Regions from separate parts of the Streptomyces sp. NPDC015131 genome, predicted to be linked through region 1. Evidence: riboswitches for the same ligand, from Rfam matches in the RefSeq annotation. Region 1 holds a riboswitch; each other region holds the start of a gene.
What was found. A riboswitch is a leader RNA that binds a small molecule or an ion and turns the genes downstream of it on or off. The one in region 1 is predicted to bind thiamine pyrophosphate.

Region 1 (10,278 bases):
CCCCGCAGTGGTGCGCCGTTGCCTGCGCGGGACCTGAGCGTCAGGCCCCGGTCCCATCAGGGAGGGGGCCCTCCCCCCCCGCCCCCCTCCCCCCCACCCACCCCGCCTCCCCCTCCCGCCACGCATACGGCAGCGCAGTGCCACCGCCTCCGGTCCCTGGCTGCGCCCCTGCCCGCAACCGACCGGGCCCCCCGCCTGCCCAGGCACCCGCGCCCCCCGCCTGCCCAGGCACCCGCGCCCCGCCTGCCCGGGAACCCGCAACCAGCCACCCGGCTAGGCGCCCACGTCCGCCACCCCCCGGCCAGGCACCCGCGCCCCCCGCCTGCCCAGGCACCCGCGCCCCGCCATTCCTGGCCGGATGCCCCGTGCTGGGCACCCACGCCCCCTGGCCGGCCCACTGGCTGAAGACCCGCCCCCGGTCAAGCACCCACCTCCGCCCCTACCTCCCTCCAGCTCCCACCCCCGCCCCGAATCCCGCCCCGAACTCCACCCCCGCCCCCACCCCCGTCCCCGCCCCCCGGCCCGCTCACCGGCAGTAGCCGTGAGGGTGCCCGGCGGATCAGGTTCAGTGGGTTCAGGTAGGTGTCCGCGCGGCGCAGGCCCCAGTGGAGGCAGCCCGTGGCGCAGTGCGTGGGGCCTCCGGTCACTTCGGCCACCACTTGGCCGACCGGGACGTCGGCGCCCGGGGGGACGAGGGGGCGTACCGGTTCGTAGGTGGTGCGCAGGGGCGGGGTGCCGGTGTGGGGGTGGGTGAGGGTCAGGACGCCCCGGCCCGCGACGGGGCCGGCGAAGGTGACGCGGCCGGCCAGTGGGGCGCGGATCGGGGTGCCGGGCGGGGCGGCGAGGTCGACGCCGCGGTGGCCCGGCCCGTAGGGGGAGGCTGGAGGCTCCCAGCCTCGTTCGATCTCGGGGCGCGGTGGGCCCACGGGCCAGCGGGAGCCTGTGGCCGGAGTGACCGAGGCGATCGGGGTGACCGAGGCCCGGATGTTCGGGGTGGCCGGGACCAGCGCGGTGAGCGCCGTCAGGAGCAGCCCGCAGGTCGTCGTTGTCGTGATCGTCGTCGTGATCGTGGTCGTGGTGTGCATGGAGTCACTGTGGCCCGGCCCGGGCGGGTCGCGCTGATCTTGGTCCGGGCCTGTGGACAACCGGCCGGTTGTGGACAGCGCCGTCACCCGGCGCTGCCGGGGTCCCGTACACTTCTTCTGGCGACCCGGGCCACCCGGGTCGACTTCGCACGCCCCGCCACCTCCCTCACGAGTCGTGGCAGCGCTCTTCGGTCCATTCGTGGCACAGCGCGTCGGGGCGTCAGGACACAACCGAGAACCAAGGAGATACGGCCATGGCCGTCGTCACGATGCGGGAGCTGCTGGAGAGCGGCGTCCACTTCGGTCACCAGACCCGTCGCTGGAACCCGAAGATGAAGCGCTTCATCTTCACCGAGCGCAACGGCATCTACATCATCGACCTGCTCCAGTCGCTGTCGTACATCGACCGCGCCTACGAGTTCGTCAAGGAGACCGTCGCGCACGGCGGCTCCATCATGTTCGTCGGTACGAAGAAGCAGGCCCAGGAGGCCATCGCCGAGCAGGCGACGCGCGTCGGCATGCCGTACGTCAACCAGCGCTGGCTGGGCGGCATGCTCACCAACTTCTCGACCGTCTACAAGCGTCTGCAGCGCCTCAAGGAGCTGGAGGCCATCGACTTCGACGACGTCGCGGCCTCGGGTCTGACCAAGAAGGAGCTCCTGGTCCTCTCGCGCGAGAAGGCCAAGCTGGAGAAGACCCTCGGCGGTATCCGCGAGATGCAGAAGGTGCCGAGCGCCGTCTGGATCGTCGACACCAAGAAGGAGCACATCGCCGTCGGTGAGGCGCGCAAGCTCCACATCCCGGTCGTCGCGATCCTCGACACCAACTGCGACCCCGACGAGGTCGACTACAAGATCCCGGGCAACGACGACGCGATCCGCTCCGTCACCCTGCTCACCCGCGTGATCGCCGACGCCGTCGCCGAGGGCCTCATCGCCCGTTCCGGTGCCGCGACCGGTGACCAGAAGCCGGGCGAGAAGGCCGCGGGCGAGCCGCTGGCCGAGTGGGAGCGCGACCTGCTCGAGGGCGGCGAGAAGAAGGCCGACTCGGACGAGGCCGAGAAGCCGGCCGAGGCCGCCGCGGAGGCTCCGGCCGCCGAGGCTCCCGCCGCTGCTGAGGCTCCGGCCGCCGAGGCTCCGGCCGCGGACGCCGAGCAGGCCTGACCTTCAGGTTCGGATCGACGGCGGGGGCGCGTGCCGCTCCCGCCGTCCACCCGTAGATCTTCGTAGATCTTCCAGACTTCGAAAGAGACTCACAGATCATGGCGAACTACACCGCCGCTGACGTCAAGAAGCTCCGCGAGCTCACCGGCGCCGGCATGATGGACTGCAAGAAGGCGCTCGACGAGTCCGAGGGCAACGTCGACAAGGCCGTCGAGGCGCTGCGCATCAAGGGCCAGAAGGGCGTCGCCAAGCGCGAGGGCCGTTCCGCCGAGAACGGTGCCGTCGTCTCGGTGATCGCCGACGACAACACCTCGGGTGTCATCGTCGAGCTGAAGTGCGAGACGGACTTCGTCGCCAAGGGCGAGAAGTTCCAGAGCGTCGCGAAGGCCCTCGCCGAGCACGTCGCCAAGACGTCCCCCGCCGACATCGAGGCGCTGCTCGCGTCCGAGATCGAGGCCGGCAAGACCGTCCAGGCGTACGTCGACGAGGCCAACGCCAACCTCGGCGAGAAGATCGTCCTGGACCGCTTCGCGCAGTTCTCCGGTGGTTACGTCGCGGCGTACATGCACCGCACGATGCCCGACCTGCCGCCGCAGATCGGTGTCCTCGTCGAGCTCGACAAGGAGAACGCCGAGGTCGCCAAGGGCATCGCGCAGCACATCGCCGCGTTCGCCCCGAAGTACCTCTCCAAGGAGGACGTGCCGGCCGAGGTCGTCGAGGCCGAGCGTCGTGTCGCCGAGGAGACCACCCGTGCCGAGGGCAAGCCCGAGGCCGCGCTCCCGAAGATCGTCGAGGGTCGCCTCAACGGCTTCTTCAAGGACGCCACCCTCCTGGGTCAGCCGTACGCGCTGGACAACAAGAAGTCCGTCCAGAAGGTCCTGGACGAGGCCGGTGTCACCCTGAAGCGCTTCAGCCGCATCAAGGTCGGCATCTGAGCCGGTACGCGCTCGACACGGGATCCCGCTAGGGTTTTCCCAGTGGACGGTCGGTCGCGTGAGCGCCGGCGGCCACAGATCTGACGAGGAGGCCATTGCCGTAGGGACAGCAGACCCACCGGCAATGGCCTTCTTCGTATGTGCACGAGGAGATCTCCATGAACCAGGGCGCCGCACAGGGCGACGACAACACCGGTAAAAAGGCCGGCCGCTTCATGCTGAAGCTGTCCGGCGAGGCGTTCGCCGGCGGGGGCGGCCTCGGCGTCGATCCCGACGTCGTACACGCCATCGCGCGCGAGATCGCGGCGGTCGTCCGGGACGGCGCGGAGATCGCGGTCGTCATCGGCGGCGGCAACTTCTTCCGCGGCGCGGAGCTGCAGGTGCGCGGCATGGACCGGGCCCGCTCCGACTACATGGGCATGCTCGGCACGGTGATGAACTGCCTCGCCCTCCAGGACTTCCTGGAGAAGGAGGGCATCGACTCCCGGGTCCAGACGGCCATCACCATGGGCCAGGTCGCCGAGCCGTACATCCCGCTGCGCGCGGTGCGGCACCTGGAGAAGGGACGCGTCGTGATCTTCGGCGCGGGCATGGGCATGCCGTACTTCTCCACCGACACCACCGCCGCCCAGCGTGCCCTGGAGATCGACGCGGAAGCTCTCCTCATGGGCAAGAACGGGGTGGACGGGGTGTACGACTCCGACCCCAAGGCCAACCCGGACGCGGTGCGGTTCGACGCGCTGGAGTACGGCGAGGTGCTCTCCCGCGACCTCAAGGTCGCCGACGCCACCGCCATCACCCTCTGCCGCGACAACAACCTCCCGATCCTCGTCTTCGAGCTGCTCGCGGCGGGCAATATCGCCCGGGCCGTGAAGGGTGAGAAGATCGGCACTCTCGTGAGCGACCAGGGCACCAGGAGCTGAGCCCCGGATCCGCGGGCGGCCGGCACCGGCCTCCCGGGGTGCCCCGCGAGGGGATGGACAAAGCCCTGCCGGTCGGACACCGTGCAGGGAACAGACGCGACGCAGGTTCCGCAGCCCTTTGTACGCCGGGCCTACTCATAGACACGCAGGAGCAAGTGGTGATCGAAGAGACCCTCCTCGAGGCAGAGGAGAAGATGGAGAAGGCCGTCCTGGTCGCCAAGGAGGACTTCGCCGCGATCCGTACGGGACGTGCGCACCCGGCCATGTTCAACAAGATCGTGGCCGAGTACTACGGCGCGATCACGCCGATCAACCAGCTGGCGTCGTTCTCCGTGCCGGAGCCGCGCATGGCCGTGGTGACCCCGTTCGACAAGAGCGCGCTGCGCAACATCGAGCAGGCCATCCGCGACTCGGACCTGGGCGTCAACCCGAGCAACGACGGCAACATCATCCGTGTGGTGTTCCCGGAGCTGACCGAGGAGCGCCGCCGCGAGTACATCAAGGTGGCCAAGGGCAAGGCGGAGGACTCGAAGATCTCGATCCGCTCGGTGCGCCGCAAGGCCAAGGAGACGATCGACAAGCTCGTCAAGGACGGCGAGGTCGGCGAGGACGAGGGCCGCCGCGCGGAGAAGGAGCTCGACGACACCACCGCGAAGTACGTCACGCAGGTGGACGAGCTGCTCAAGCACAAGGAAGCCGAGCTGCTCGAGGTCTGATGAACGACTCATCCTGGGGGGCCCCGCCGAGAGGCGGTCAGTGGGGTCCGCCCGACCAGGGGTACCACCCGGGGTTCGCCCCGGCGGCCCCGGCGGGTCCCGCCTACGACGGGCATGAGGCACAGCAGACTCGGCCCATGCCCATCGTGCCCGACGTTCCCGCCGGCGGAGACTCCGGTGGAGACCAGGACGACCGCGACCGGGGGACCGCTCCGCAGAGCGGTCCCCCGTTCCGCGACGAGACGCCGCGGCGGCCGGGGTTCCGGCAGCCGCACCGGCCCGACGGCGGCGCGCAGGAGCCCCTGCCCGGCGCGCAGCCTGAAGCGCCCCGGCCGGGGCCGCCCGGACCGGGGGCGCCGCAGCCCCCGGAGTGGTCCGGCGCGGAGCAGCCCCCGCAGCGGCCGGGCGCCGAGCGGCCCGGTGCCGAGCAGCCGGGTGCCGAGCAGCCGGGCGCGCGGGGCAGGCAGAAGAAGCGGGCCGGCCGGGACCTGCGGGCGGCCATAGGGGTCGGCGTCGGCCTGGGCGCGGTGATCGTCGCGTCGCTGTTCGTGGTCAAGGCCGTGTTCGTCGGGGTGATCGCCGTCGCCGTGGTGGTCGGCCTGTGGGAGCTGACGTCCCGCCTCCAGGAGCGCAAGGGCATCCGGGCGCCGCTGGTGCCGCTCGCCGTGGGCGGCGCGGCCATGGTGGTCGCCGGGTATGTGCGGGGCGCCGAGGGCGCCTGGGTCGCCATGGCCCTGACGGCGCTCGCGGTGCTGGTGTGGCGGATGACCGAACCGCCGGAGAACTATCTGCGGGACGTCACGGCCGGGGTGTTCGCCGCCTTCTACGTGCCGTTCCTGGCGACGTTCGTGGCGATGATGCTCACCGCGGACGACGGTCCGTGGCGGGTGCTGACGTTCCTGCTGCTGACGGTGGTCAGCGACACCGGCGCGTACGCCGTCGGCTGGCGTTTCGGCCGGACGAAGCTGGCGCCGCGCATCAGCCCCGGCAAGACCCGTGAGGGCCTGCTGGGAGCGGTGGCGTTCGCGATGGCGGCGGGCGCGCTGTGCATGGAGTTCGCCATCGACGGCGGCACCTGGTGGCAGGGGCTGCTGCTGGGCCTCGCGGTCGCGGCCAGCGCCACGCTGGGCGACCTCGGCGAGTCCATGATCAAGCGGGACCTGGGCATCAAGGACATGGGGACGCTGCTGCCCGGCCACGGCGGCATCATGGACCGGCTGGACTCCCTGCTGCCGACCGCCCCGGTGGTGTGGCTGCTGCTGGTGGTGTTCACCGGCTCGGGCTGACCCCGCCGAGGGGCGCCGCCGCCCGCCGGATCTCCGGCGGGACGGGCCGCGGCGCCGTCCGGTTACCCTGGAAGGGCTCGCCGCACCGGCGCGGCGGGCCCTTTCGGCTCCGCGCCCCGCGCGGGGATCATCCGGTGAGGTCTCCCGGCTCCCGTACCGCGGCCTCGTCCTACTGAGGAGTACCAGGTCATGCCACGCCCCGCCCCGGGAGAGCTCACCTTCGTCGCCCCGCGCGGAGCCACGAAGCCGCCGCGCCACCTCGCCGACCTGACGCCCGCCGAGCGCAAGGAGGCCGTCGCCGCGATCGGTGAGAAGCCGTTCCGCGCCAAGCAGCTCTCCCAGCACTACTTCGCGCGGTACGCGCACGACCCGGCGCAGTGGACGGACATCCCCGCCGCGTCCCGGGAGAAGCTGGCGGGCGAGCTGCTGCCCGACCTGATGTCGGTCGTCCGGCACATCTCGTGCGACGACGACACCACCCGCAAGACGCTGTGGCGGCTGCACGACGGGACGCTGGTCGAGTCGGTGCTGATGCGGTATCCCGACCGGGTCACCATGTGCATCTCCTCGCAGGCGGGCTGCGGCATGAACTGCCCGTTCTGCGCCACCGGCCAGGCCGGCCTCGACCGGAACCTGTCGACGGCCGAGATCGTGCACCAGATCGTGGACGGCATGCGCGCCCTGCGGGACGGCGAAGTGCCGGGCGGCCCGGCGCGGCTGTCCAACATCGTCTTCATGGGCATGGGCGAGCCGCTCGCCAACTACAAGCGGGTCGTCGGCGCGATCCGCCGCCTCACCGACCCCGAGCCGGACGGGCTCGGGCTGTCGCAGCGCGGCATCACCGTCTCCACCGTCGGCCTCGTCCCGGCCATGCTGCGCTTCGCCGACGAGGGCTTCAAGTGCCGCCTCGCCGTCTCGCTGCACGCCCCCGACGACGAGCTGCGCGACACCCTCGTGCCGGTGAACACCCGCTGGAAGGTCCGCGAGGTGCTGGACGCCGCCTGGGAGTACGCCGAGAAGTCGGGCCGCCGCGTCTCCATCGAGTACGCCCTGATCCGCGACATCAACGACCAGGCATGGCGCGGCGACCTCCTGGGCCGGCTGCTCAAGGGCAAGCGCGTCCACGTCAACCTGATCCCGCTCAACCCGACGCCCGGCTCCAAGTGGACCGCGTCCCGCCCCGAGGACGAGAAGGCGTTCGTGGAGGCCATCGCCTCCCATGGCGTCCCGGTCACCGTCCGTGACACCCGCGGGCAGGAGATCGACGGCGCCTGTGGACAGCTGGCGGCCGCCGAGAGGTGAGCTTGTACTCTGGGCTCGAACACACCTGCATATTCCGACAGGGGAGCGCCACAGCGCTGAGAGTGCGGTCGCCGCGTGCAGCACGCGGGCCGCAGACCCTCTGAACCTCGCCCAGGTCATTCTGGGTAGGAAGTTCGGTCGTTACTCGAGCTGTTGCGCCCTGCCCGCCGGACGGATCCGGTGGGCAGGGCCGCGTCTCTTCCTGGTCACACCCAGGAGGAACATCAGTGAGCACCACCACGAAGATCGCGGTCGGCGCCCTCGCCGCCGCGCTGGGCGTCACCACGCTCACCGCCTGCGGCGGTGACTCCGGCTCGGCCGGCGGCGACGGCGGCGCGAAGAAGCCGAAGACCGTGACGCTCGTCAGCCACGACTCCTTCAACGCCTCCCCGGCCGTCCTGAAGGAGTTCACCCGGCAGACCGGCTACACCGTCAAGGTCCTCAAGAGCGGCGACGCCGGCGAGGCCGTCAACAAGGCGATCCTCACCAAGGGCGCCCCGCAGGGCGACGTCTTCTTCGGCGTCGACAACACCCTGCTGTCCCGCGCGCTGGACAACGGCCTGTTCGAGCCGTACGAGGCCAAGGGCCTGGAGCGGGTCCCCGACGCCGTGCAGCTCGACAAGGGCGAGCACCGGGTGACCCCCGTCGACACCGGCGACATCTGCGTCAACTACGACAAGAAGTACTTCGCGGACAAGAAGCTGGCGCCGCCGAAGACCTTCGACGACCTCGCGAAGCCCGCCTACAAGGACCTCCTCGTCGTCGAGAACCCCGAGCGCTCCTCGCCCGGCCTCGGCTTCCTGCTCGGTACCGCCGCCCGGTACGGCGACGACGGCTGGCAGGACTACTGGAAGAAGCTCAAGGGCAACGGCGTGAAGGTCGTCGACAGCTGGGAGCTGGCCTACAACCAGGAGTTCTCCGGCTCCGCCGGCGGCCGGAAGGCGGGCGGCGACCGGCCGCTCGTCGTGTCGTACGCCTCCAGCCCGCCCGTCGAGGTGCTGTACGCCGACCCGCGGCCCACCGTGGCGCCGACCGGTGTGGCCACCGGCACCTGCTTCCGCCAGACCGAGTTCGCGGGCCTGCTGACCGGGGCGAAGAACCCCGACGGCGGCAAGGCCCTGATCGACTTCCTGATCGGCAAGAAGTTCCAGGAGGACATGCCGCTCCAGATGTTCGTGAACCCCGTCGCGAAGGACGCCGTCCTGCCCGAGCTGTTCACCCGGCACGGCGTCACGGTGGCCGACCCGTACACCGTCGCCGCCGGGAAGATCGCCCAGAAGCGCGACGGGTGGATCCAGGCATGGACCCCGCTCGTCCTGAAGTGACCCGGCCCGCAACGGCCCGGCCCACCGCCCCCCGGTCCGGCACCGGCCGGACCGGGGCCCGCGGCGGCGCGCTGCGGGCCGGGCTGATGGCCCTGCCCGTGGCGTTCTTCGCCGTCTTCTTCGCCTACCCCGTCGCCGCCATCACCGGCCGCGGGCTGCGCGCCGAGGACGGGGCCTGGCAGTTCGGGCGGCTCGGGGAGGTCCTCGGCCGACCGGACATCCTGGACGTGCTGTGGTTCACCACCTGGCAGGCGCTCGCCTCCACCGCGCTCACCCTGCTGATCGCGCTCCCCGGGGCGTATGTCTTCGCCCGCTTCGCCTTCCCCGGCAAGCAGGTCCTCCGGGCGGTCGTCACCGTGCCGTTCGTCCTGCCGACCGTCGTCGCCGGCACCGCGTTCCTCGCTGTCCTCGGCCGGGGCGGCCTGCTCGACGACCTGTGGGGCGTCCGGCTCGACACCACCGTGTGGGCCATCCTCCTCGCGCACGTCTTCTTCAACTACGCCGTCGTCGTCCGCACGGTCGGCGGCCTGTGGGCGCAGCTCGACCCCCGGCAGGAGGAGGCCGCCCGGGTCCTCGGCGCGTCCCGGCTCGGCGCCTGGCGGCGGGTGACCCTGCCCGCGCTCGGCCCCGCCGTGGCCGCCGCCGCGCTGATGGTCTTCCTCTTCACGTACACCTCCTTCGGCATCGTGCAGATCCTCGGCGGGCCCGCCTACCGGACGCTGGAGTCGGAGATCTACCGGCAGACCGCGCAGCTCCTCGACCTGCCGACCGCCGCGGTGCTGACGCTGGTCCAGTTCGCCGCCGTCGGCGCCATCCTCGCCGTCCACGCCCGGACGGTACGCCGGCGGGAGACCGCGCTGCGGCTGGTCGACCCGGCGCTCACCGCCCGCCCGCCGCGCGGAGCCGGGCAGTGGGCGCTGCTCGGCGGCGTCCTGCTCACCGTGGTGCTGCTGCTCCTGCTGCCGCTCGCGGTGCTCGTCCAGCGCTCCTTCGGCGGCGGGCTCGGCTACTACCGGGCCCTCCAGGACGCCGGCGCGAGCGGCGGCACCTTCCTCGTCCCGCCCGTCGAGGCCATCGGCAACTCCCTCCAGTACGCCCTGGCCGCCACCGCGATCGCCCTGGTGATCGGCGGCCTCGCCGCGGCGGCCCTCACCCGGCGCGCCGGGAAGGTGGTGCGGGGCTTCGACGCCCTGCTGATGCTGCCGCTCGGGGTGTCCGCCGTCACCGTCGGCTTCGGCTTCCTGATCACCCTGGACGAGCCGCCGCTGGACCTGCGCTCGTCGTGGATCCTGGTGCCGCTCGCCCAGGCCCTGGTCGGCGTCCCCTTCGTCGTACGGACCATGCTGCCGGTGCTGCGCGCGGTGGACGCCCGGCTGCGCGAGGCCGCCGCGGTGCTCGGCGCCTCGCCGTGGCGGGTGTGGCGCGAGGTGGACCTGCCGCTGGTGCGGCGGGCGCTGCTGGTCGCGGCCGGGTTCGCGTTCGCGGTGTCCCTCGGCGAGTTCGGGGCGACCGTCTTCATCGCCCGCCCCGACAACCCGACCCT
Region 2 (10,278 bases), on a different contig from region 1:
CGCACATGGAACAGCCGCTGGTAGTTCGGCAGGCCGTCGAGGAAGAGGATGCGGTCGGTCAGGACCTCGGCGTGCTTCATCTCGTCGAACGATTCCGCACGGGTGTACTTGGCGAGCTTCGTCCACCCGAAGTTCTCCTGCATCTTCGCGTGCAGGAAGTATTGGTTGATCGCCGTCAGCTCGGCGGTCAGCTGCTCGTTGAGGAACTCGATGACCTCGGGGTCGCCCTGCATCGCAGAGGCTCCTTCCGCGCGTGTGAAAGGGGCAGATGCCGCGCATCCTCGCACCGTGACGAGGGAGCGTCCAGTAAGTGCACGCTTAGTAGTAGTTGCCCGAATCTGCCTCGTGGCCTGGTCATGACCACCCTTCCCCGTCTGTCACCATTGAGTCATGGGTCAGCCAGGGATCGGGGAACACCGGGCAGCAGGGGAGTCCGAGCTTCCGCCGGGACAGCGCCTCCAGCGCGGCTGGCCGGTCACCCACTACGGCCCGGTCCCCAAGTTCCGGCCCGAGCGCTGGGAGTTCAGGGTCTTCGGGGCGACCGCCGACGGCGACAAGCACTGCTGGAACCACGAGCAGTTCTCGGCCCTGCCGTTCTCCACCGTCGTGGCCGATCTGCACTGTGTGACGAAGTACAGCATGCTGGGGGCCGAATGGGGCGGGGTCCCCGCCCGTACGGTCCTGGAGCTGGCGCCGCCGGCCGACGACGTCACGCATGTGATGGTCTGGGCGGAGTACGGCTTCAGCGCCAATATGCGGCTCTCCGACTTCGCCTCGGACCGCACCATCTTCGCCACCCACAAGGACGGCGAGCTGCTCACCGCCGAGCACGGCTTCCCGCTCCGCCTGGTGGTGCCCCACCTGTACGCCTGGAAGGGGCCGAAGTGGGTCCGGGGCGTGGAGTACATGAAGGCCGACCGGCGGGGCTTCTGGGAGGAGCGCGGGTACCACAACATCGGTGACCCGTGGACGGAGCAGCGGTACTCGTACCAGGAGGAGCCGGGGGACGGCCCGGAGTTCTGACGCTCCTCTCCCGGTGTCAGTGGTGGTACTGGTGCACCACCGCATGGCCCTTGCCGCGGCCGATCATCCACTTGTTGACCGGTGTGGTGATCACGAACGCGGCTCCCAGCGCGATGGCCAGCGCCCCCCAGAAGAACGCGTCGGTGAGATGGGAGTCCATCGCGCCCGGCCACAGGGCGAGCACCCCGTTGTCGATCAGCTCCATCACGGCGATGGACAGCGTGTCGGCGGCCAGGGCCACCCGGAAGGCGGTGCGGAAGCCGACGCCTGCCGTGAGGATGGAGCGCAGGGTGAGGGCGTAGCCGAAGAAGAAGGCCAGCGCGATGGCGAGGGCCATGGTGGGGGCGTTGCCCCAGCCCAGGGCCGTGCCGATGACCATGCCCAGGACCTCGCCGATGGCGCAGCCGGTCAGGCAGTGCAGGGTGGCCCGGGCGGCCATGGACCAGCCGGCCCCGCCGGAGCCGTGCCGGTGCTCGGGGCCGGGCGCGTGCTCGTGGTCGTGGTGGGTCTGGTGCTGAGCGTGGTCGCCGTGCTGCATGAGAACCCCCGTCGTCGGGTGGGCCGGTTCCGTTCACCGTCTTCCGGTGTCGGAACCATATACCCCCATGGGGTATTCCTCAGCTCTCCCGGAGCTTCTTCAGCCGTTCGATGTCGGCCGCATGGCCCTCCTTGCCGCCGGGCGTCTCGATGACCAGCGGCACGCCCTCCGTCGCCGGGTGGCGCATCAGCTCGCGGAACGCGTCCTCGCCGATGTGGCCCGCGCCGATGTTGGCGTGCCGGTCCTTGTGGGCGCCCACCACGTCCATGGAGTCATTGGCGTGGATGAGCTTCAGCCGCCCCTCGCCGACCGTGCCCACCAGGAGGTCCAGCGTCTGCCGGACGCCGTGCTCGCCGGTCAGGTCGTGACCGGCCGCGAAGATGTGGCAGGTGTCCAGGCAGATCCCGAGCTTCGGATGGGCGTCCAGAGCCTCGAAGTACGGGCCGAAGTCCCAGGTGCGGGAGCAGAGCGAGGCGCCCTGCCCGGCGGTGGACTCCAGCAGCAGATACGGATCGTCCTCGTGCGTCAGCTCGTCCAGCAGCGGCAGCATGTGCGTGCGCACCTGGGCCAGGGCCTCCGCGCGGGGGCGGCCCCCGGTGGCCGAACCGGTGTGGACCACCACGCCCAGTGCCCCGATCTCCCGGGCGCGGCGCAGCGAGTGGCGCAGGGACGCCACGGAGAACTCCACGGTCGCCGCGCTGTGCGAACCGAAGTTGATCAGGTAGGGGGCGTGGACGTACACCGGTGTGCCGGAGGCCGCGCACTGCTCCCGGAACAGCTCGTCCTGGGCCGGGTTGCCGGCGGGGGTGGCCCAGCCGCGCGGGTTGGCGACGAAGACCTGGACGGTCTCGGCGCCGATGTCCCGCGCGTACGGGAGACCGGTCCTGGCCAGCCCGCCGGCGACGGGGACATGGCTGCCGACGAGATTCCGCATCTGCTCTACAGTCCCTTGGTCCTGATCGTGACGGTGCTGCCCTCGGGTGCCCGCTCGCCGCCCTCGACCGACTGCTCGGCCACGGTGTCACCGAGGAAGGGGAACTTCTTCTCGACCTCGACGGTGAAGCCCGCGTCCTCCAGCTCACGCGTGGCGTCGTCCACCTTCTTCCCGGTGACGTCCGGGACCTCGACGGTCCGCGGGCCCTTGGAGACGGTGAGCGTGATCGTGTCGCCCTTGGCGGCCTCCCGGCCTTCGGCCGGCGACTGGGCGGCCACGGTCCCCGCGTCCTCGGAGGAGTGGACCCGCGCCGGGGCCACCTTCACGGTGAGCCCGGCCTCCTCCAGCGCACGGGTGGCGTCCTCGACGCTGTCGCCGGTGACACCGGGTACGTCGACGGGGGCGCCCTTGCTGACGACCAGGGCGACGGCGGTGTCGGGGCGGCGCCCGGCGCCCGCACCGGGGTCGGAGCTGATGACGGTGCCCGGCCCGGACTCCTGGCTGAACGCCCGGGTGACCTTGCCGGCGGCGAGCCCGGCCCGGGCCAGCTCGCGCTTGGCGTCGGCGAGCGCCAGGCCCTTGAGGTTGGGGACCTTCACGATCTCGGGACCCCGGGAGACGGTGAGGGTGACGGCGTCATTGCCCCGGATCCGCTCCCCGGGCGCCGGGTCGGCGGCCATCACCGTGCCCCGCTTGTAGGCGGTGCTGAAGTCGCGCTCGACGCCCTTGACCTCCAGGCCGGCGTCGGTGAGGCGCTTCTCCGCCTCGGCCTGGGTCTGCCCCAGCACGGTCGGCACCCGGGTGAACTGCCCCGAGTTGATGTACCAGACACCGCCGCCGGCCCCGAGGACCAGCAGCACGGCCACCACCGCCGCGAGCACGCCGCGGCGGGCGCCCAGAAGGACCGGCAGGGCAGGCCGGCCGGGCGCCGCACGCCCGGGGCCCGGCGCGGGCTGCGGGGGCATGGCCAGCCGGCTGGTGCGCTCGACCCCGTCGCCGGCGCCCGTGCCGGGGCGGGGCCGCGCCAGGACGCTGGTCGGCTCCTCGGGGCCGGTGCTCTCGCCCCCGCCTCCGGTGCGGGCCCCCGGGGGCAGCAGGTCCAGCTGGTCGTCGCCGAGCGCCGCGCGGGCCTCCCGGGTCAGGGCGAGGAGCGCCACCGCGTCGTACGGGCGCACCTCGGGGTTGCGCGCGGTGGCGCCCGCCACCAGCTCGTCCAGCTCGATCGCCAGGCCCGGGGCGGCGGCGGAGGGCGGCGGGACGTCGGTGTTCAGATGCTGGTACAGGACCTGGGCGGGAGTGTCGCCCGCGTGCGGCTTGGCGCCGGTCAGCATCTCGTACAGCACGACACCGCAGGCGTACACGTCGGCCCGGGTGTCGGCGGTGCCGTCCTCGATCTGCTCGGGCGCCAGGTAGGAGACGGTGCCGAGGACCGAGCCGGTGGTGTGGGTGGCGGCCCCGACGGCGCGGACCAGCCCGAAGTCGGCGACCTTGACCCGGCCGTCGTCCCCTATCAGCACGTTCTCCGGCTTCATGTCGCGGTGGACGAACCCGGCGCGGTGCGCGGCGCCCAGCGCGGCGAGCACCGGCTCCAGGATGTCGAGCGCCGCCCGGGGCTGGAGCGCCCCGCGCTCGCGCAGCACGTCCCGCAGGGTGCAGCCGGCGACGTACTCCATCGCCAGGTACACGTACTCCCCGTCGGCGCCCTGGTCGAACACACCGACCACATTGGGGTGCGACAGATGGGCCACGGACTTGGCCTCGCGGATGAACCGCTCCACGAACGTCGCGTCGGTCGCGAGGGCGGGGTGCATCACCTTCAGGGCGAGCAGCCGGTCCAGCCGGGTGTCGACGGCCCGGTAGACCGTGGCCATGCCACCGACGGCGATGCGCTCGTCGACCCGGTAGCGGCCGTCGAGCAGGCGGCCGACGAGGGGGTCGTGCAGGGTCGTATCCACCCGCCCGAGTCTACGAGCCCGCACCGACACCCCCGCCGCCCCGTCCCCACCCCGGGGCCGGTCCGGGACCGGCCTGTGACACGGCGCGGCGCCCGTCCCCCCGCGACGGGCGCCGCGCCGGGCTCAGAACGCCGGGCGCTCCGGGTCCAGGACCGCCCGGCCCTCCACCGGGGACGACGCCTCGGCGAAGTGGCGGCGGGGGATGCGCCCCGCCCGGTGTGCCAGCCGTCCCGCCTCCACCGCGTGCCGCATCGCCTCCGCCATCAGCACCGGCTCCTGCGCCCGGGTCACCGCCGACGCCAGCATCACCGCCGCGCACCCCAGCTCCATCGCCAGCGCCGCGTCGGACGCCGTGCCCGCGCCCGCGTCCAGGATCACCGGCACGCGCGCGTGCTCGGTGATCAGCTGGAAGTTGTGCGGGTTGCGGATGCCGAGGCCGGAGCCGATGGGCGAGCCCAGCGGCATGATCGCCGCGCACCCGGCGTCCTCCAGCTTCCGGGCCAGCACGGGGTCGTCGTTGGTGTACGGCAGGACCGTGAACCCGTCGTCGACCAGGGTCTCGGCCGCGTCCAGCAGCTCGATCGGGTCGGGCAGCAGGGTCCGCTCGTCGGCGACGACCTCCAGCTTGATCCAGTCCGTGCCGAGCGCCTCCCGCGCGAGCCGGGCCGTCAGCACGGCCTCGCCGGCGGTGAAGCAGCCCGCCGTGTTGGGCAGGACGCGGATGCCGAGGGAGTCGAGGACGGACAGGACGGAGCCCTGCACGGTGGGATCGAGGCGGCGCATCGCGACGGTGGTCAGCTCGGTGCCGCTGGCGGCCAGGGAGCGCTCCAGCACGTCGAGGCTGGGTGCCCCGCCCGTGCCCATGATCAGCCGGGAGTCGAAGGTGGTCCCGGCGATGGTCAGACGGTCGTCCGCCATGGTTCAGCCTCCCTGTACGGCGGTGAGGACCTCGACCCGGTCGCCCTCGCCGAGCCGGGTCCCGGCCCACTGGCCGCGCGGGACGACGGTCTCGTTGACGGCGGCGGCGACCCCGGACGTCGCCGAGGTGAGCGTGGCCACCAGGGCGTCCAGGGTGGTGGGGCCGGCGAGCTGTCGGGCCTCGCCGTTGACGGAGACGTTCATGACACTCCTGCGGGAGAGAGGGAGGGGGCGCCGGCGGCGGACCGGAAGCGGCCGGGGGCGAAGGCGCGGGCCTCCGCGGGCAGCTCCCCGGTGGTCAGGACGGTGGCCATCACCTCGCCCGTGACCGGGGTCAGCAGCACCCCGTTGCGGTAGTGCCCGGTCGCCAGGTGCAGTCCCGGCAGCCGGGTGGGGCCGAGCAGGGGCGCGTTGTCGGGGGAGCCGGGCCGCAGACCCGCGCGGGTCTCGGTCAGTGCCAGCTCGGTGATGCCCGGCACCAGCTCGTGCGCGTCGCGCAGCAGCTCGTACACCCCGCCCGCGGTGACCGTGGTGTCCCAGCCCAGCTCCTCGCTGGTGGCGCCGACGACCAGCTCGCCGTTCTCGCGCGGCACCAGGTACACCTGGCCGCCGCGCACGACCGCCCGGACCGTACGGCTCAGGAAGGGGGCGTACGCGGCGGGCACCGACAGCCGCAGCACCTGACCCTTGACCGGGCGGACCGGCGGCAGCACGTCCCGCGGGACGCCGTCGAGCCGGCCGCTCAGGCTGCCGGCCGCCAGCACCACCTGGGCGGCGCCCAGCTCGGTGCCGTCCTCCAGCACCGCCCCGGCCGCCCGGTCGCCGGCCACCAGGAGACGCCGCGCCCAGGCACGGTGCAGGACCACCCCGGCGCGCTCGCAGGCGGCCAGCAGGGCGGCCGCCAGCCGCCGCGGGTCGACCTGGTGGTCGCCGTCGACCCGGAGCCCGCCCCGCACGCCGGGCGCCAGCATCGGCTCCAGGCGGCGGCACTCGCGGCCGGTCAGCCACTCCGAGGCCAGCCCGGAGCGCTGCTGCAGGGCGTGCAGCTCCCGCAGGTGGGCCCGGTCGTCGGCGTCCAGGGCCACGGCGAGCGTGCCGCACGCGCGGTAGCCGGTGCCGACGCCGCCGGACGCGTCCTCCAGCTCGGCGACGAAGTCCGGGTAGCGGCGGGCCGACTCCAGGTTGAGCCCGAGGAGCGTCTCCTCGCCGTAGTGCAGTTCGGTGACGGCGGCGAGCATGCCCGCGGCGACCTGCGCGGCCCCGCCGCCCGGTTCGGGGTCGGCCAGCGCGACCCGCAGGCCGCGCTGCGCCGCCCGCCAGGCCGTGACCAGGCCGATGATTCCGCCCCCGACGACGAGGACGTCTGACGTACGTGGATGCATGGGCGTCCAGCCCCTCCCTTCGCCGGCATGACCCGGATCAGGTTCGTACGGTCGGAGGCCGTCCCAGCCTCCCTCTCAGCCCGGTGCGTCCGGGCTCCCGCGTGTGCTCTGCGGTGGCCAGACTAACCCCACCCCCCGGCCCGCAGTAAGGGAGCTTCACCCCGGCGCCCCCGCTCGGCGAACGAGGCTGGGTGGAACAGCTCCCTTCCTGACAAAGCGTCAGCTGCGTAAGGTGGGCGGGTGAACGAGCGGATGCAAGCAGAGCGGCGCGTCGTCGTCGTCGGCGCCGGCATGGCGGGTGTGCAGACGGCCGTGGCGCTGCGCGAGAAGGGCTTCACCGGCCCCGTGCGCGTGATCGGCGCCGAACCGCACCAGCCGTACGACCGGCCCCCGTTGTCCAAGGCGGTCCTCCTCGGTACGGCGGAGGGGTCGGCCTTCGACGTCGACTTCGAGGCCCTCGGCATCGAACTGCGCCTGGGCGTCGAGGTGACCGCGCTGCGCCCCGGCGACCACGAGCTGGACACCGAGGCCGGGCCCGTCCCGTACGACGTGCTGGTCGTCGCCACCGGGGCCCGGCCCGTCGCACTGCCCGGCGCCGGGGGCGTTCCCGGCGTCCACCTGCTGCGCACCCTCGACGACGCCGAGCGGCTGCGCCCGGTGCTGGCCGGGAAGCGGGACGTGGTGGTGGTCGGCGCGGGCTGGATCGGCGCCGAGTTCACCACCGCCGCCCGGGAGGCCGGCTGCGCCGTCACGGTCGTCGAGGCCGCGGACCGCCCGCTCGCCGGGGCGCTGCCCGGCGAGGTCGCCGCGCCGATGGCCGCCTGGTACGAGGAGAGCGGCGCGCGGCTGCTGACCCACGCGCGCGTGGGTCACGTCGAGGCGGGCGAGGTCGCCCTGGAGGACGGCCGGCTGCTGCCCGCCGACGCCGTGGTCGTCGGCATCGGCGCCCGGCCCGCCACCGGGTGGCTGGCCGGCTCCGGGGTCGCCCTCGGCCCGGAGGGCGCGATCGTCGCGGACGACCGGCTGCGCACGTCCGCGCCCGACGTGTACGCCGTGGGCGACTGCGCCTCCTTCCCGTCCGCCCGCTACGGCGAGCGGCTGCTGGTGCACCACTGGGACAACGCCCTCCAGGGGCCCCGGACGGTGGCCGCCGCCGTGGTGGGCGAGGCGCCCCCGCCGTACGACCCGGTGCCGTACTTCTGGTCGGAGCAGTTCGGCCGGTTCGTGCAGTACGCGGGCCACCACGCGGGCGCCGACACCATGGTCCGGCGGGGCGACCCGGCCGAGCCGGCCTGGTCGGTGGTGTGGCTGCGGGACGGCGCCCCGGTGGCGCTGCTCGCTGTGGGCCGCCCGCGCGACCTGGCGCAGGGGCGCAAGCTGATCGAGGCGGGGACCCCGCTCGACCCGGCGCTGGTCGCCGACCCGGCCGTCCCGCTGAAGTCGGCCGCCCGGGGGTAGCGGCGGCCGGTCCGGCGTAGCCCGGCTACCGGCTGTCAGTGCGGGATGGCACGCTTGTCCTGTGACCGAGATTGACGCAAAGATCGATGCTCTCGTCCCCGCCTGGCTCCACCTGCCCGACATCGCGGAAATGCTCGATGTCGAGGTGACGCGCGTGCGCCAGCTGGTCAAGGAGGGCCAGCTGATCGCCGTGCGCCGGGGTGAGAACCGGGCGCTCCAGGTGCCCGCCGCCTTCATCAAGGACGGCAAGGTGGTGAAGGGCCTCTCCGGGACCCTCACGCTCCTGAAGGACGACGGCTTCACCGACGAAGAGATGCTCGAGTGGCTCTTCACCCCCGACCCGACCCTGCCGGGCACGCCCGCGCAGGCGCTCAGCGAGAATCGCGGCACGGAGGTGAAGCGCCGCGCCCAGGCGCTCGCCGTCTGACGTCCAGGTAAGCACCCGGCGGCACCACGCCGGGCCGAACACCGACACCAGGTGGTGCCACGGGCCGGGGGCGGGGGGAAGCCGTCCCCGGCCCCGGCCGCGCACCGCCGCAGCAACCGGGGGGAAGACCTCATGTCCACCGCACGCGCCACGCTCGCCGACGCCCGGCTCTACCTCTGCACGGACGCCCGCAAGCGCCAGGGCGACCTGCCCGAGTTCCTCGACGCGGTGCTCTCCTCCGGGGTGGACGTCGTGCAGCTGCGCGACAAGGGCATGGAGGCCGGCGAGGAGCTGGAGCACCTCGCGGTGTTCGCCGACGCCTGCCGCCGGCACGGGACGCTGCTCGCGGTCAACGACCGGGCCGACGTCGCCCACGCCATCGGCTCCGGCGTCCTGCACCTGGGCCAGGGCGACCTGCCCGTCCCGGCCGCCCGCGCCATCCTCGGCGACGAGGTGCTCGTGGGCCGCTCCACGCACGCGCGCGCCGAGGTCGACGCGGCGGTGAAGGAGCCGGGCGTGGACTACTTCTGCACGGGCCCCTGCTGGCCGACGCCCACCAAGCCCGGGCGGTACGCGCCGGGGCTGGACCTCGTGCGGTACGCCGCCTCGCTGGACCAGGACCGCCCGTGGTTCGCCATCGGCGGCATCGACGCGGGCAACCTGGACCAGGTGCTGGACGCCGGGGCCCGCCGGATCGTGGTCGTCCGGGCGATCACCGAGGCGGAGGACCCGGCCGCCGCCACGGCCGACCTGGCCCGCCGCGTCCGCGAGCGCTGCGCCTGATCCGCGAGCGCCGCGCCTGATCCGTACGCACCTGCCGCGCCTGATCTGTACGCCCCTGCCGCCGGGCTCCGGTGGCAGGGGCGTACGCGCGTGTGAGCGTCCATGTGTGTCCACGACGTGGACACCCGCCGGACGCCCCCGGGCCGCGCCCCGCCCGCACCCTCCCGGCCTGCCTGTCCGCACCCCGCCCGTGTGCCGCTGTGTCCACGCGGCGGCGCTCTCCGTGCCCTCGTGGAGAGCTGCAGGCGCCCCCGAAGTGTCCACGTGAGTCCAAGGCGTGGACAAGAGTCCGGCAAACCTGACATATTACCCTCCTCTTGTTGGGTGAGGCCCGACCCCTGGCTAATCTGCCCGTATGGCCCTTGGCACACCATCCACCAGGACAGATCGCGCCCGAACGGTGCGCGAGATGCTCGCGACCGGCAAGACGACGTACTCCTTCGAGTTCTGGGCGCCCAAGACCGAGAAGGGCGAGCGGAACCTCTGGAACGCGCTGCGCCGTGTCGAGGCGGTGGCCCCCAGCTTCGTCTCCGTGACCTACGGAGCCGGCGGCTCCACCCGGGCCGGGACGGTCAAGGCCACCCAGGAGATCGCCGCCGACAGCACGCTCACCCCCGTCGCGCACCTCACCGCCGTCAACCACACCGTCGCCGAGCTGCGCAACATGATCGGCCAGTACGCCGACGCCGACATCCGCAACATCCTCGCCGTCCGGGGCGACCCGCCCGGCGACCCGATGGGCGCGTGGGTGCCGCACCCCCAGGGCGTGCGGTACGCGGCCGACCTGGTGCGGCTGATCAAGGAGTCCGGGGACTTCTGCGTCGGTGTCGCGGCCTTCCCCGAGATGCACCCCCGCTCCA
Region 3 (10,278 bases), on a different contig from region 1:
GCTGGTGCCGCTGGGGCAGGAGCGGGCGCTCGGTGACTTCGAGGACTACCTGGAGGAGGCCCTGGGCCGGATCCTCGCCGAGGAGAACGCCGGCTGAGACGGGTGCGCGGTGGACGGCGCCGGGCACGTGGCGGGTGGCGGGCGCGTGACGGGTGCCGGGCGCGTGACGGGTGCCCGGCGCGTGACGGGTGGCGGGCCGGGTCCTTCGGGCGGCCGGTTCTCCTCGTACCGCGGGCTACTTCTTGCGCCGCCGGCCCCTGCCGCCGCGTACCGGAGCCGGTGCCGCCCGGTCCGGCCGGTCGGCCGAGACCACCAGGGCGGCCAGCGCGGTGGTGACCGGCACCGAGGCCACGAGGCCGATCGACCCCACGAGGGTCCGTACGATCTCCTCCGCGACCAGCTCGCTGTTGGCGACCGTCCCCACACTGCTCTGCGCGATCGAGAAGAGCAGCAGCAGGGGCAGCGCCGCGCCCGCGTAGGCGAGGACGAGGGTGTTCACCACCGAGGCGATGTGGTCGCGGCCGATCCGGATACCGGCGCGGTACAGGGCGCGCGGCCCCATGGTGGGGTCCGCCTGGCGCAGCTCCCACACCGCCGAGGTCTGCGTCACCGTCACGTCGTCCAGGACACCGAGCGAACCGATGATGACCCCGGCCAGCAGCAGGCCGGACATGTCGATGTTCGGGTACAGGCCGTGGATGAGGCCCGTGTTGTCGTCGGTGTTGCCGGTGAGTGAGGCCCAGTCGATGAACAGCGAGCCGAGCAGCCCGATCAGCAGCAGCGAGATCAGCGTCCCGAGCACGGCCACCGAGGTGCGCGCCGTCAGGCCGTGACAGCTGTAGAGCGCGATCAGCATGATGGCGCTCGATCCGACCACCGCCACCAGCAGCGGGTTCGAGCCCTGGAGGATGGCGGGCAGGATGAACAGCGTCAGGACGGCGAAGCTCACCGTGAGCGCCACCAGGGCCATCACCCCGCGCATCCGTCCCACGGCCACCACCGCCAGCGCGAAGATGCCCGCGAGCAGCAGCATCGGCACCTTGCGGTTCACATCGGTGACCGAGTACTGGAGGTCGCGGGGGGCGTCGGGCGCGTAGGCCACCACCACTCCTTGGCCCTCCTCCAGCTGGCGGGGGGCGTCGGGCTGGACGACCTCGACGAAGGTGCGGCCCTTGTCCTTGCCGGTGGTGACCTCCACCGTGGCCTTGGCGCACTGCCCCTGCTGGGCGTTGACCGCCTCGCGCCCCTCGGGGGTGGTCGTGTCGCCGGTCGGCGGGACCTGCGCGGCGTTGACGTCCTTGCAGTCGACCCGGTCGACCCGGACCACCGTGCCCTGCTCGGTCTGCCGGTCGAAGCCGACCCCGGTGCGCTCGTGGGCCGGTGCGCCACCGGGCCAGAGGACGGCGAGCCCCACCAGGACGGCCGTGGCGAAGGGGATCAGGACCGCGGCGATGACCTTGCGCAGGTGCCGGGAGACCGGCGCGGCGGGGCCATGACTGTGGACGTGCGCATGGGCATGGTTCGGCGTATGACCATGTGCCTGTCCGGTCGGCTCGGGGGGCTGCTGCGAAGAAGTCACCGACCGATCATCGCAAGAACGGCAGGGGCCCTCTGTTCAGCGTGGCCGGGAGGGCGCTAGCGTGGTGGCACATTTGTACACGCGGGAGCTCGGAGCACCGGGCTGAGAGGGCGCTGACATCCGTACGAGGGGTACGGAGACCGCTGCGTCGACCGCCGAACCTGTTACCGGGTAATGCCGGCGTAGGGAGTAGGTCACGATGACCGTTCAGGACGCACGCACGCCTGCCTCGAACCAGAACGACGAGGCCGGGAAGTCCATCGGATGGCATAAGGGGTACGTCGAGGGCTCGCGCCCCGACCTCCGGGTGCCGGTCCGCAAGGTGCACCTCACCAACGGCAAGGACGTGACGCTGTACGACACGTCCGGGCCGTACACCGACCCGAACGTCGAGACCGACGTCCGCCGTGGTCTGCCCCCGCTCCGGGAGAACTGGATCATCGGGCGGGGGGACACGGAGGAGTACGCGGGCCGTCCGGTCCGCCCCGAGGACGACGGGATCAAGCACACCTCGCCGCGCGGCGGGCTGCGCAACCTCGACGCCGTGTTCCCCGGCCGCCCGCGCCAGCCGCGCCGGGGCCGGGACGGCCAGGCGGTGACGCAGCTCGCCTACGCCCGCCGGGGCGAGGTCACACCGGAGATGGAGTACGTCGCGCTCCGCGAGAACGTCTCCCCCGAGGTGGTGCGCGAGGAGATCGCGGCCGGCCGCGCGGTCCTGCCGGCGAACGTCAACCACCCGGAGATCGAGCCGATGATCATCGGCAAGCGGTTCCTGGTGAAGGTCAACGCCAACATCGGCAACTCGGCGGTCACCTCCTCGATCGAGGAGGAGGTGGAGAAGATGACCTGGGCGACCCGCTGGGGTGCCGACACGGTCATGGACCTCTCCACCGGCCGCAACATCCACACCACCCGTGAATGGGTGCTGCGCAACTCCCCCGTGCCGATCGGCACCGTGCCGCTGTACCAGGCCCTGGAGAAGGTCGACGGCAAGGCCGAGGAGCTGACCTGGGACATCTACAAGGACACGGTCATCGAGCAGGCCGAGCAGGGCGTGGACTACATGACCGTCCACGCCGGTGTGCTGCTGCGGTATGTGCCGCTGACCGCCCGCCGCAAGACCGGCATCGTCTCCCGGGGCGGCTCGATCATGGCCGCGTGGTGCCTGGCGCACCACAAGGAGTCGTTCCTCTACGAGAACTTCGATGAGCTGTGCGAGATCCTCGCCGCGTACGACGTGACGTACTCGCTCGGCGACGGGCTGCGGCCCGGTTCGATCGCGGACGCCAACGACGAGGCGCAGTTCGCCGAGCTGCGGACGCTCGGTGAGCTGAACCAGATCGCCAAGCGGCACCACGTCCAGACCATGATCGAGGGCCCGGGGCACGTCCCCATGCACAAGATCAAGGAGAACATCGACCTCCAGCAGGAGATCTGCGAGGAGGCGCCGTTCTACACGCTCGGCCCGCTGACCACCGATGTGGCCCCGGCCTACGACCACATCACCTCGGGCATCGGCGCGGCCATGATCGCCTGGTGGGGCACCGCGATGCTCTGCTACGTCACGCCCAAGGAACACCTGGGTCTGCCGAACCGGGACGATGTGAAGACCGGCGTCATCACGTACAAGATCGCCGCGCACGCCGCGGACCTGGCGAAGGGGCACCCGGGCGCACAGGAGTGGGACGACGCCCTGTCGGACGCCCGGTTCGAGTTCCGCTGGGAGGACCAGTTCAACCTGGCGCTGGACCCGGACACGGCGCGGGAGTTCCACGACGAGACGCTTCCGGCGGAGCCCGCCAAGACGGCGCACTTCTGCTCGATGTGCGGCCCGAAGTTCTGCTCGATGAAGATCTCGCAGGACATCCGGCGGGAGCACGGGGGCGACCTCAAGGAGCAGGAGATCGAGGCCGGGATGGCGGAGAAGTCCGCGGAGTTCGCCGCGGCCGGCAACCGGGTCTATCTGCCGATGGCGGACTGAACCACATCCGTCCGCGAGGGCTGTTTCACGTGAAACATGCGTTCGTTCCACGTGAAACAGCCCGGACCGCGCGGCGGGACCCCGCGGGCGAGTCGGCTGGGATCTCGTGGGCGAGCCGGCCGGGATCCCGTGGGCGGGCCGGCCGGCAGGGGGCCCGCAGCTGCGGGCCCTAGTCCGGTTGGGGTTCGGGGTCCGGCCGGTGCTCGGGGCCGCCGAAGTCCGGGCTGGTGAAGTCCGGACTGGTGAACGCCGGGCGGGGCCGTGCCTCGCCCTCGCTGGGGCTGGAGAACTCCGGGCCGCTGTAGCCCACCTTCGGGAGCCGGCCGAAGTGGCGCGGCGGGGCCGCCGGATGGGGGTCCGCTTCCGGGTCCGCCAGGGCCTCGCGCAGGAACGGCAGGATGCCCCGCTCCAGCAGGGCGTGCCGCCATGCCTCCCGCGCCCGGGCCACTTCGTCGGGCAGGTCACCGCCCGGCTCCTGGGCCGGGACCTGGGTGGCACTGTTGCGGCGGGCCGCGATCAGCAGCCCGATCGCGGCGGCCAGGATGCTCGCCGCCGTCACGGCCCCGAAGAACCAGCCGGCCGCCAGCAGCGAGTCCGCGAACGCGGGGGGCGGGTCCAGCGCCTTCAGCACGTATCCGACGAGCAGGAAGATGACCGCCGCCGTGCCCGCGAGCACCGGTGCCAGGACGGTGACGACCACACCGGCGCCGGCTCCCGGACCGCCCACCTCGTCGGGTGGGCCGAGCACGGAGTCGATGACCCCCACGGGTCTGCGGGCGTCGGCGCGCACGGTGACGAAGTGGTCGTACTCCGCGGCGGCCGCCGCGGCGATCAGCGCTGTCGCGTTGAGGGCCATGGTGCGCAGTTGCTCGGTGTTGAGCCGCTGCCCGATCCCGGCGAGATCCGGACGGTCGTGCGCGGTGCGCAGCGCCTCGTCGAGGATGCGCTCGTACTCGGCGCGGTCCTCGGTCAGCAGGTGCGGAGCGCTTTTCATGTGCATCCCCCGATGCTCCGTGGGGCCCTGTCTACCCGTGTGGAACGGGCAGTCGGGCAGAAACGGAGGAGAGCCTGCTACGGAAGTACCGATGGTAGAGGTGCCGCGGCAAGGGGTGACAGAGGATTTCCGGAAATCGACGTGCCCGACTGCGCTGCGTCACGCTCTAGTCGGGCAGCGGGAGCTGGACGACCAGCAGCTTTCCGGCCATGGTCACTCCGCCGTCCATCGCGATGGCCAGCCCGTCCGCGTAGACGTGAGGACCCTCCACCGAGGGGCCGCCGCCGTCCTCGCCGTCCTCGGAGCCGACTTCGCCCAGGAGGTAGGGGATCGGGCTGTGGCCGTGGACGATGCGCTCACCGCCGTAGGCCGCGAGCAGCTCCCGGACCGCCGTGGAGCCGCCGTCGTCCCGGAAGGCGAACCGCTTGGTCAGCTTCCGGAACAGGTCCCAGCACTCGTCGGCGTCGTTGCGGGTGAGGATCTCGTGGACCGTGTCGTTGACGTCCTCGACGGTGGAGCCGTAGTCCAGGTAGGCGGTGGTGTCGGAGTGCACCAGGAGGTGGCCGTCCTCCTCCACCACGGCGTCGAGCCGGGACATCCACTGGAGGTGGACGTCCTGGAGGCGGTCCATGTCGCTCTTCTGACCGCCGTTGAGCAGCCAGGCAGCCTGGAAGGTGGCCGTCCCCGCGCCGGAGTTGACCGGGGTGTCCGCGAACCGCTTGGCCCCGATGAGCAGCAGTTCGTGATTGCCCATCAGCGCCTTGCAGTAGCCGCCGGCGGCGGCGGCCTCGGCGGACAGCCGCATGACCAGGTCGATGACGCCGATCCCGTCGGGGCCCCGGTCGGTGAAGTCGCCGAGGAACCACAGCCGGGCGTTGCCGGCGGCCCAGTGACCCTCGGAGTCGATCAGCCCCTGCTGGTGCAGGGCGGCGAGCAGTTCGTCCAGGTAGCCATGGACATCGCCCACCACGTACAGCGGGCCGGGGCCGCCCTCGGCGGCGGGAGCGGCGGCCGGCACCTGCTCGGGGGCGCTCTGCTCGGGGTCGACGGTCACCTGGACGGTGTCCCCGCGGTTGATCACCGGCAGGTCGCGCTCGGTCGGCGTGTAGCCCTCCGGCAGCTCGCCCTCGGGGAACGCGTTCCCCGGGTGGGCGGCGTGCACGGAATGACTCTGCACGGGCACCTGGGCGTACGGCGGTACGCGGAAGTCGCGCAACGTCGCCGTCCGCACCACGGGTCCTTGACCGGCCCCCTGAGTCATCGACCCCTCCACCACCGTCGCGACGCCCTACACCTGGCGGACCGGCCTGGTCGGGGCGGTCCGCGGTGTCGTCCGCCCATCATAGGAATGAGCGTTGTGCTCTGTGACGCACCAGGGGTGGTGAATCCGGGTGCTCCCCGGGTTCACCGGCCGATTGGCCCCCAATTGGGGAATTTTGCCCGTGGGCTTGACCGGAGGCGGTACCGGTCGCCCCCGGCGTCACACCCCGGTCACTGCTGTGACGGGGACCGGGGCGGGCTGACGGTCGTCCGCGGGGGCCGCCGCTGCGAGGACGTCCGGACGATCAGCTCGGTCGGTATCACCTGCTCGACGGGCCGGTCGGCGTCGATGCCCTCGATCGCGTCGATCAGGAGCTGGACGACCGCGGTGCCGATCCGGCGCGGCTTGAGGGAGAGGGTGGTGATGGGCGGTTCCGTGGCGGCGTACACGGTCGACTCGCTGCAGCACACCAGCAGCAGGTCGTCGGGTACGCGCAGGCCGTAGCGGCGGGCCGCCGCCAGTAGGTCGGTCCCGTTGGGGTCGAACAGCCCGTAGACCGCGTCGGGGCGGTCCGGGCGGGCCAGTAACCGGTCGGCGGCGACGGCCCCGGCACAGGGGTCGTGGGCGGGGTACGCCTCGTAGACCGGGTCCTGCCCGACGCGCTCGCACCAGTTGAGGTACGCGGTGGTGGACAGGCGGGTGTAGGTGTCGGTGGTGGTGCCGGTGAGCAGGCCGATCCGGCGGGCGCCGGCGTCGGCGAGGTGGTCGAGCAGATCGAGGACGGCGGCCTCGTGGTCGTTGTCCACCCAGGCGGTGACCGGGAGGGTGCCGGCCGGGCGGCCGTCCGAGACGACGGGCAGGCCCTGCCGGACCAGCTCGGTGACCACCGGGTCGTGGTCGGAGGGGTCGATGACGACGGTGCCGTCGAGGGCGACGTTCGACCAGACGTCATGGCGGGAGGTGGCGGGCAGGATGACCAGGGCGTAGCCGCGGGCGAGCGCGGCGGAGGTGGCGGCCCTGGCCATCTCGGCGAAGTACGCGAACTCGGTGAAGGTGAAAGGTTCATCCCCGTAGGTCGTCACGGTCAGGCCGATGAGGCCGGACTTGCCGGTACGGAGCGTGCGGGCCGCGGCCGACGGGCGATAGCCCAGCCGGTCGGCGACCTCGCGGACATGGCGGCGGGTGGCGTCCGGGAGCCGGCCCTTGCCGTTGAGCGCGTCGGAGACAGTCGTGATGGAGACCCCGGCTGCGGCGGCCACATCCCGGATGCCCGCGCGCCCTTGCCGGCTTCCCCGGGTCTGTGCCCGGCTCACCTGGTGCTTCCCTGCTGCTGTCATGGCGAGCCGATAGTAGGGCGACTGCGGGCGGTAGAGCCGTTCGCATATTCACGCGTTGACAGGCACGATTCTGCACGGTCGCCACCCCCTGATCCCCAGGGATTGCAAGGCTGTTGGGGGAAAAACCCTTTCGCCATCTGTCGTCGGCACGCATGGACCTGCCACATGGGCGCGGTTTCGGTGAGGTCTCAACTCACCTCTACGGGGGACGCGCGCCACGGCGCGAGCCAGGGGCGCGCAAATCGCGGGCGAGCGCCCCTGTTCTTACGCGGGCGGCATGAACGGTGGCACGAGAGGTGCACGGGGAGGGAGCGGAGGGGGCGCGCAGAGGGGGCGAAGGTGTGCGAAGGGTACGCGGTGGGGTGCTCCGGGGCGTATCGGTTGCGGGGGAGGCACCGGCGCGGCGCGGTCGGCCGGGGTGGCGCGGGACTGGTGGCAATCGGCCATTCGCAGCGCGGCGGAATCCTCATAGGGTGAGCAGTATTGGTGGTACGTCGGTCGAGGAGGACCCAAGTGAGCGAGACGAGCCCGAAGCTGCGCGCCGTACTGGGCGGCATCCCCACCTACAAGCCGGGCAAGCCCGCCGCGGCCGAGGGACCGGTCGCGTACAAGCTGTCCTCCAACGAGAACCCCTATCCGCCGCTGCCCGGGGTGATGGAGAGCGCGCTGGCCGCCGCCTCCGCCTTCAACCGCTACCCGGACATGGCCTGCACGGGGCTGATGAACGAACTCGCCGAGCGCTTCGGGGTGCCCGTGACGCACCTGGCCACCGGCACCGGTTCGGTGGGCGTGGCGCAGCAGCTCGTCCAGGCCACGTCCGGCCCCGGTGACGAGGTCGTCTACGCGTGGCGGTCCTTCGAGGCGTACCCGATCATCACGCAGGTCAGCGGGGCCACGCCGGTCCAGGTGCCGCTGACGCCCGGAGACGTGCACGACCTGGACGCGATGGCCGACGCGATCACCGACCGGACGCGGCTGATCTTCGTCTGCAACCCCAACAACCCCACCGGCACCGTGGTGCGCCGGGCGGAGCTGGAACGGTTCCTCGACCGGGTGCCGTCCGACGTGCTGGTGGTGCTGGACGAGGCCTACCGCGAGTTCATCCGCGACACCGAGGTGCCGGACGGGGTGGAGATCTACCGGCGGCGGCCGAACGTCGCCGTGCTGCGCACCTTCTCCAAGGCGTACGGGCTGGCCGGGCTGCGGGTCGGCTTCGCGATCGCCCATGAGCCGGTGGCGGCCGCCCTGCGCAAGACCGCCGTGCCGTTCGGTGTGAGCCAGCTCGCCCAGGACGCGGCCGTCGCCTCGCTGCGCGCGGAGGACGAGCTGCTGGGCCGGGTGGGGTCCCTGGTCTGCGAGCGGCAGCGGGTGTCCGAGGGGCTGGTGGGTCAGGGCTGGACGGTCCCGGAGACCCAGGCGAACTTCGTCTGGCTGCGGCTGGGTGAGCTGACCGTGGACTTCGCCGCCGCCTGTGAGCAGGCGGGCGTGGTGGTGCGGGCCTTCGCCGGGGAGGGCGTGCGGGTCACCATCGGCGAGTCCGAGGCGAACGACATCTTCCTGCGGGCGGCCGAGGCCTTCCGCAAGGAGCGGTTCTAGGCTCCGGCAGCTTTCCTGGAGGAGCGGTTCCAGGGCCCGGCAGCCTTCCGGGAGGAGCGGTTCCAGGGCCCGGCAGCCTTCCGGGAGGAGCGGCTCCGGGTGTCCTGCTGAGCGGGGCACGGCCTCCGGGCGGTCGCTGTGCGGGGCGCCCGCCCGGTGGGGTGTCCGGAGGACGGGTGTCAGGCCAGTTCGACGCGGATCGGGTCGCCGGAGCGGACGGTGGCGAGGACGCGGGGGTCGCCGTCCACGCGGCCCAGCACATTGCAGGGGCTCGCCAGGCGGCACTCGTCGCCGCGCGAGATCGGGGTGGGGCCGTAGGGGAGGGCCAGCGCGTCGCCCTCGGTCCAGAAGGCCACCGTGCCGGGCTCGACCACCTGCCGGGCGTCCGACTCCAGCGGTGGCGAGGCGGGTGTCTCGAAGTAGACCTCTTCGCCCCAGGTGTGGGCGGTGGACGTGATCGGCAGGACCCCTGCGAGCGCCTTGCTCGTGGGGGTCTCGTCGAGTGTGGCGGTGAGGTGGCCGGCGGGCCAGGAGATACGGATCTGCATGCGCGGAATTCAACAAGATGTTGAAGTTTCGCGAAAGAGGCCCCCCGCCTTCCGGTACGGATTTCGTTTGAGTCATAATAGCTTGTGATTGTGAACGCATTCACAAGCGCGCCGGGTTCCTCCCAAGATCCACCGGAATCGGCGAGCGAAGCGAGGACGTCCGGACCGTAGGACGTAGGCCGTAAGGAGAAGCTGACGTGGACCTGGCTCTGGCGCCAGAGACGCTGGCGAGGTGGCAGTTCGGCATCACGACCGTCTATCACTTTCTCTTCGTTCCCCTGACGATCTCTCTCGCCGCATTGACGGCCGGTCTCCAGACGGCCTGGGTGCGGACGGGGAAGGAGAAGTACCTCAGGGCCACGAAGTTCTGGGGAAAGCTGTTCCTGATCAACATCGCGATGGGTGTGGTCACCGGCATCGTGCAGGAGTTCCAGTTCGGGATGAACTGGTCCGACTACTCGCGGTTCGTCGGTGATGTCTTCGGGGCGCCGCTCGCCTTCGAGGCGCTGATCGCCTTCTTCTTCGAGTCCACCTTCATCGGCCTGTGGATCTTCGGCTGGGACAAGCTGCCGAAGAAGATCCACCTGGCCTGCATATGGATGGTGTCGATCGGCACCATCCTGTCGGCCTACTTCATCCTGGCGGCCAACTCCTGGATGCAGCACCCGGTCGGGTACAAGATCAACGAGAAGACGGGGCGCGCCGAGCTCACCGACTTCTGGCTGGTCCTCACCCAGAACACCACGCTGACCCAGGTCTTCCACACCATGTCCGCCGCGTTCCTCACCGGTGGCGCCTTCATGGTCGGCATCGCGGCCTTCCACCTCGCGCGCAAGAAGCACATCCCGGTGATGAAGACCTCGCTGCGGCTGGGCCTGGTCACCGTGGTGATCGGCGGCATGTTCACCGCGATCAGCGGTGACTTCCTCGGCAAGGTGATGTACGAGCAGCAGCCGATGAAGATGGCCGCGGCCGAGGCGCT

Region 2: another riboswitch for thiamine pyrophosphate. It lies ahead of thiO (glycine oxidase ThiO); the one in region 1 lies ahead of ACF08D_RS30320 (thiamine ABC transporter substrate binding subunit).
Region 3: another riboswitch for thiamine pyrophosphate. It lies ahead of thiC (phosphomethylpyrimidine synthase ThiC); the one in region 1 lies ahead of ACF08D_RS30320 (thiamine ABC transporter substrate binding subunit).

Annotation. Positions count from the first base shown of each region.
Region 1 is NZ_JBIBVB010000009.1:113,357-123,634, reverse strand. Features, by position in the region: gene ACF08D_RS30360 (M23 family metallopeptidase) at 420-926, opposite strand; gene ACF08D_RS30355 (hypothetical protein) at 952-1,122, shown strand; gene rpsB (30S ribosomal protein S2) at 1,340-2,248, shown strand; gene tsf (translation elongation factor Ts) at 2,347-3,183, shown strand; gene pyrH (UMP kinase) at 3,342-4,106, shown strand; gene frr (ribosome recycling factor) at 4,265-4,822, shown strand; gene ACF08D_RS30330 (phosphatidate cytidylyltransferase) at 4,822-6,108, shown strand; gene rlmN (23S rRNA (adenine(2503)-C(2))-methyltransferase RlmN) at 6,298-7,410, shown strand; TPP riboswitch at 7,440-7,560, shown strand; gene ACF08D_RS30320 (thiamine ABC transporter substrate binding subunit) at 7,638-8,735, shown strand; gene ACF08D_RS30315 (ABC transporter permease) at 8,822-10,278, shown strand, end outside.
Region 2 is NZ_JBIBVB010000002.1:325,635-335,912, reverse strand. Features, by position in the region: gene bfr (bacterioferritin) at 1-233, opposite strand, end outside; gene ACF08D_RS06880 (sulfite oxidase-like oxidoreductase) at 391-1,023, shown strand; gene ACF08D_RS06875 (DUF4396 domain-containing protein) at 1,040-1,561, opposite strand; gene ACF08D_RS06870 (deoxyribonuclease IV) at 1,641-2,495, opposite strand; gene pknB (Stk1 family PASTA domain-containing Ser/Thr kinase) at 2,501-4,450, opposite strand; gene ACF08D_RS06860 (thiazole synthase) at 4,574-5,368, opposite strand; gene thiS (sulfur carrier protein ThiS) at 5,372-5,572, opposite strand; gene thiO (glycine oxidase ThiO) at 5,569-6,750, opposite strand; TPP riboswitch at 6,748-6,861, opposite strand; gene ACF08D_RS06845 (NAD(P)/FAD-dependent oxidoreductase) at 7,003-8,208, shown strand; gene ACF08D_RS06840 (Rv2175c family DNA-binding protein) at 8,270-8,635, shown strand; gene thiE (thiamine phosphate synthase) at 8,768-9,418, shown strand; gene metF (methylenetetrahydrofolate reductase [NAD(P)H]) at 9,774-10,278, shown strand, end outside.
Region 3 is NZ_JBIBVB010000005.1:519,208-529,485, forward strand. Features, by position in the region: gene ACF08D_RS22535 (SsgA family sporulation/cell division regulator) at 1-97, shown strand, start outside; gene ACF08D_RS22540 (YibE/F family protein) at 236-1,579, opposite strand; TPP riboswitch at 1,651-1,785, shown strand; gene thiC (phosphomethylpyrimidine synthase ThiC) at 1,779-3,560, shown strand; gene ACF08D_RS22550 (hypothetical protein) at 3,730-4,560, opposite strand; gene ACF08D_RS22555 (metallophosphoesterase) at 4,721-5,830, opposite strand; gene ACF08D_RS22560 (LacI family DNA-binding transcriptional regulator) at 6,046-7,152, opposite strand; gene hisC (histidinol-phosphate transaminase) at 7,666-8,748, shown strand; gene ACF08D_RS22570 (cyclophilin-like fold protein) at 8,928-9,296, opposite strand; gene ACF08D_RS22575 (cytochrome ubiquinol oxidase subunit I) at 9,494-10,278, shown strand, end outside.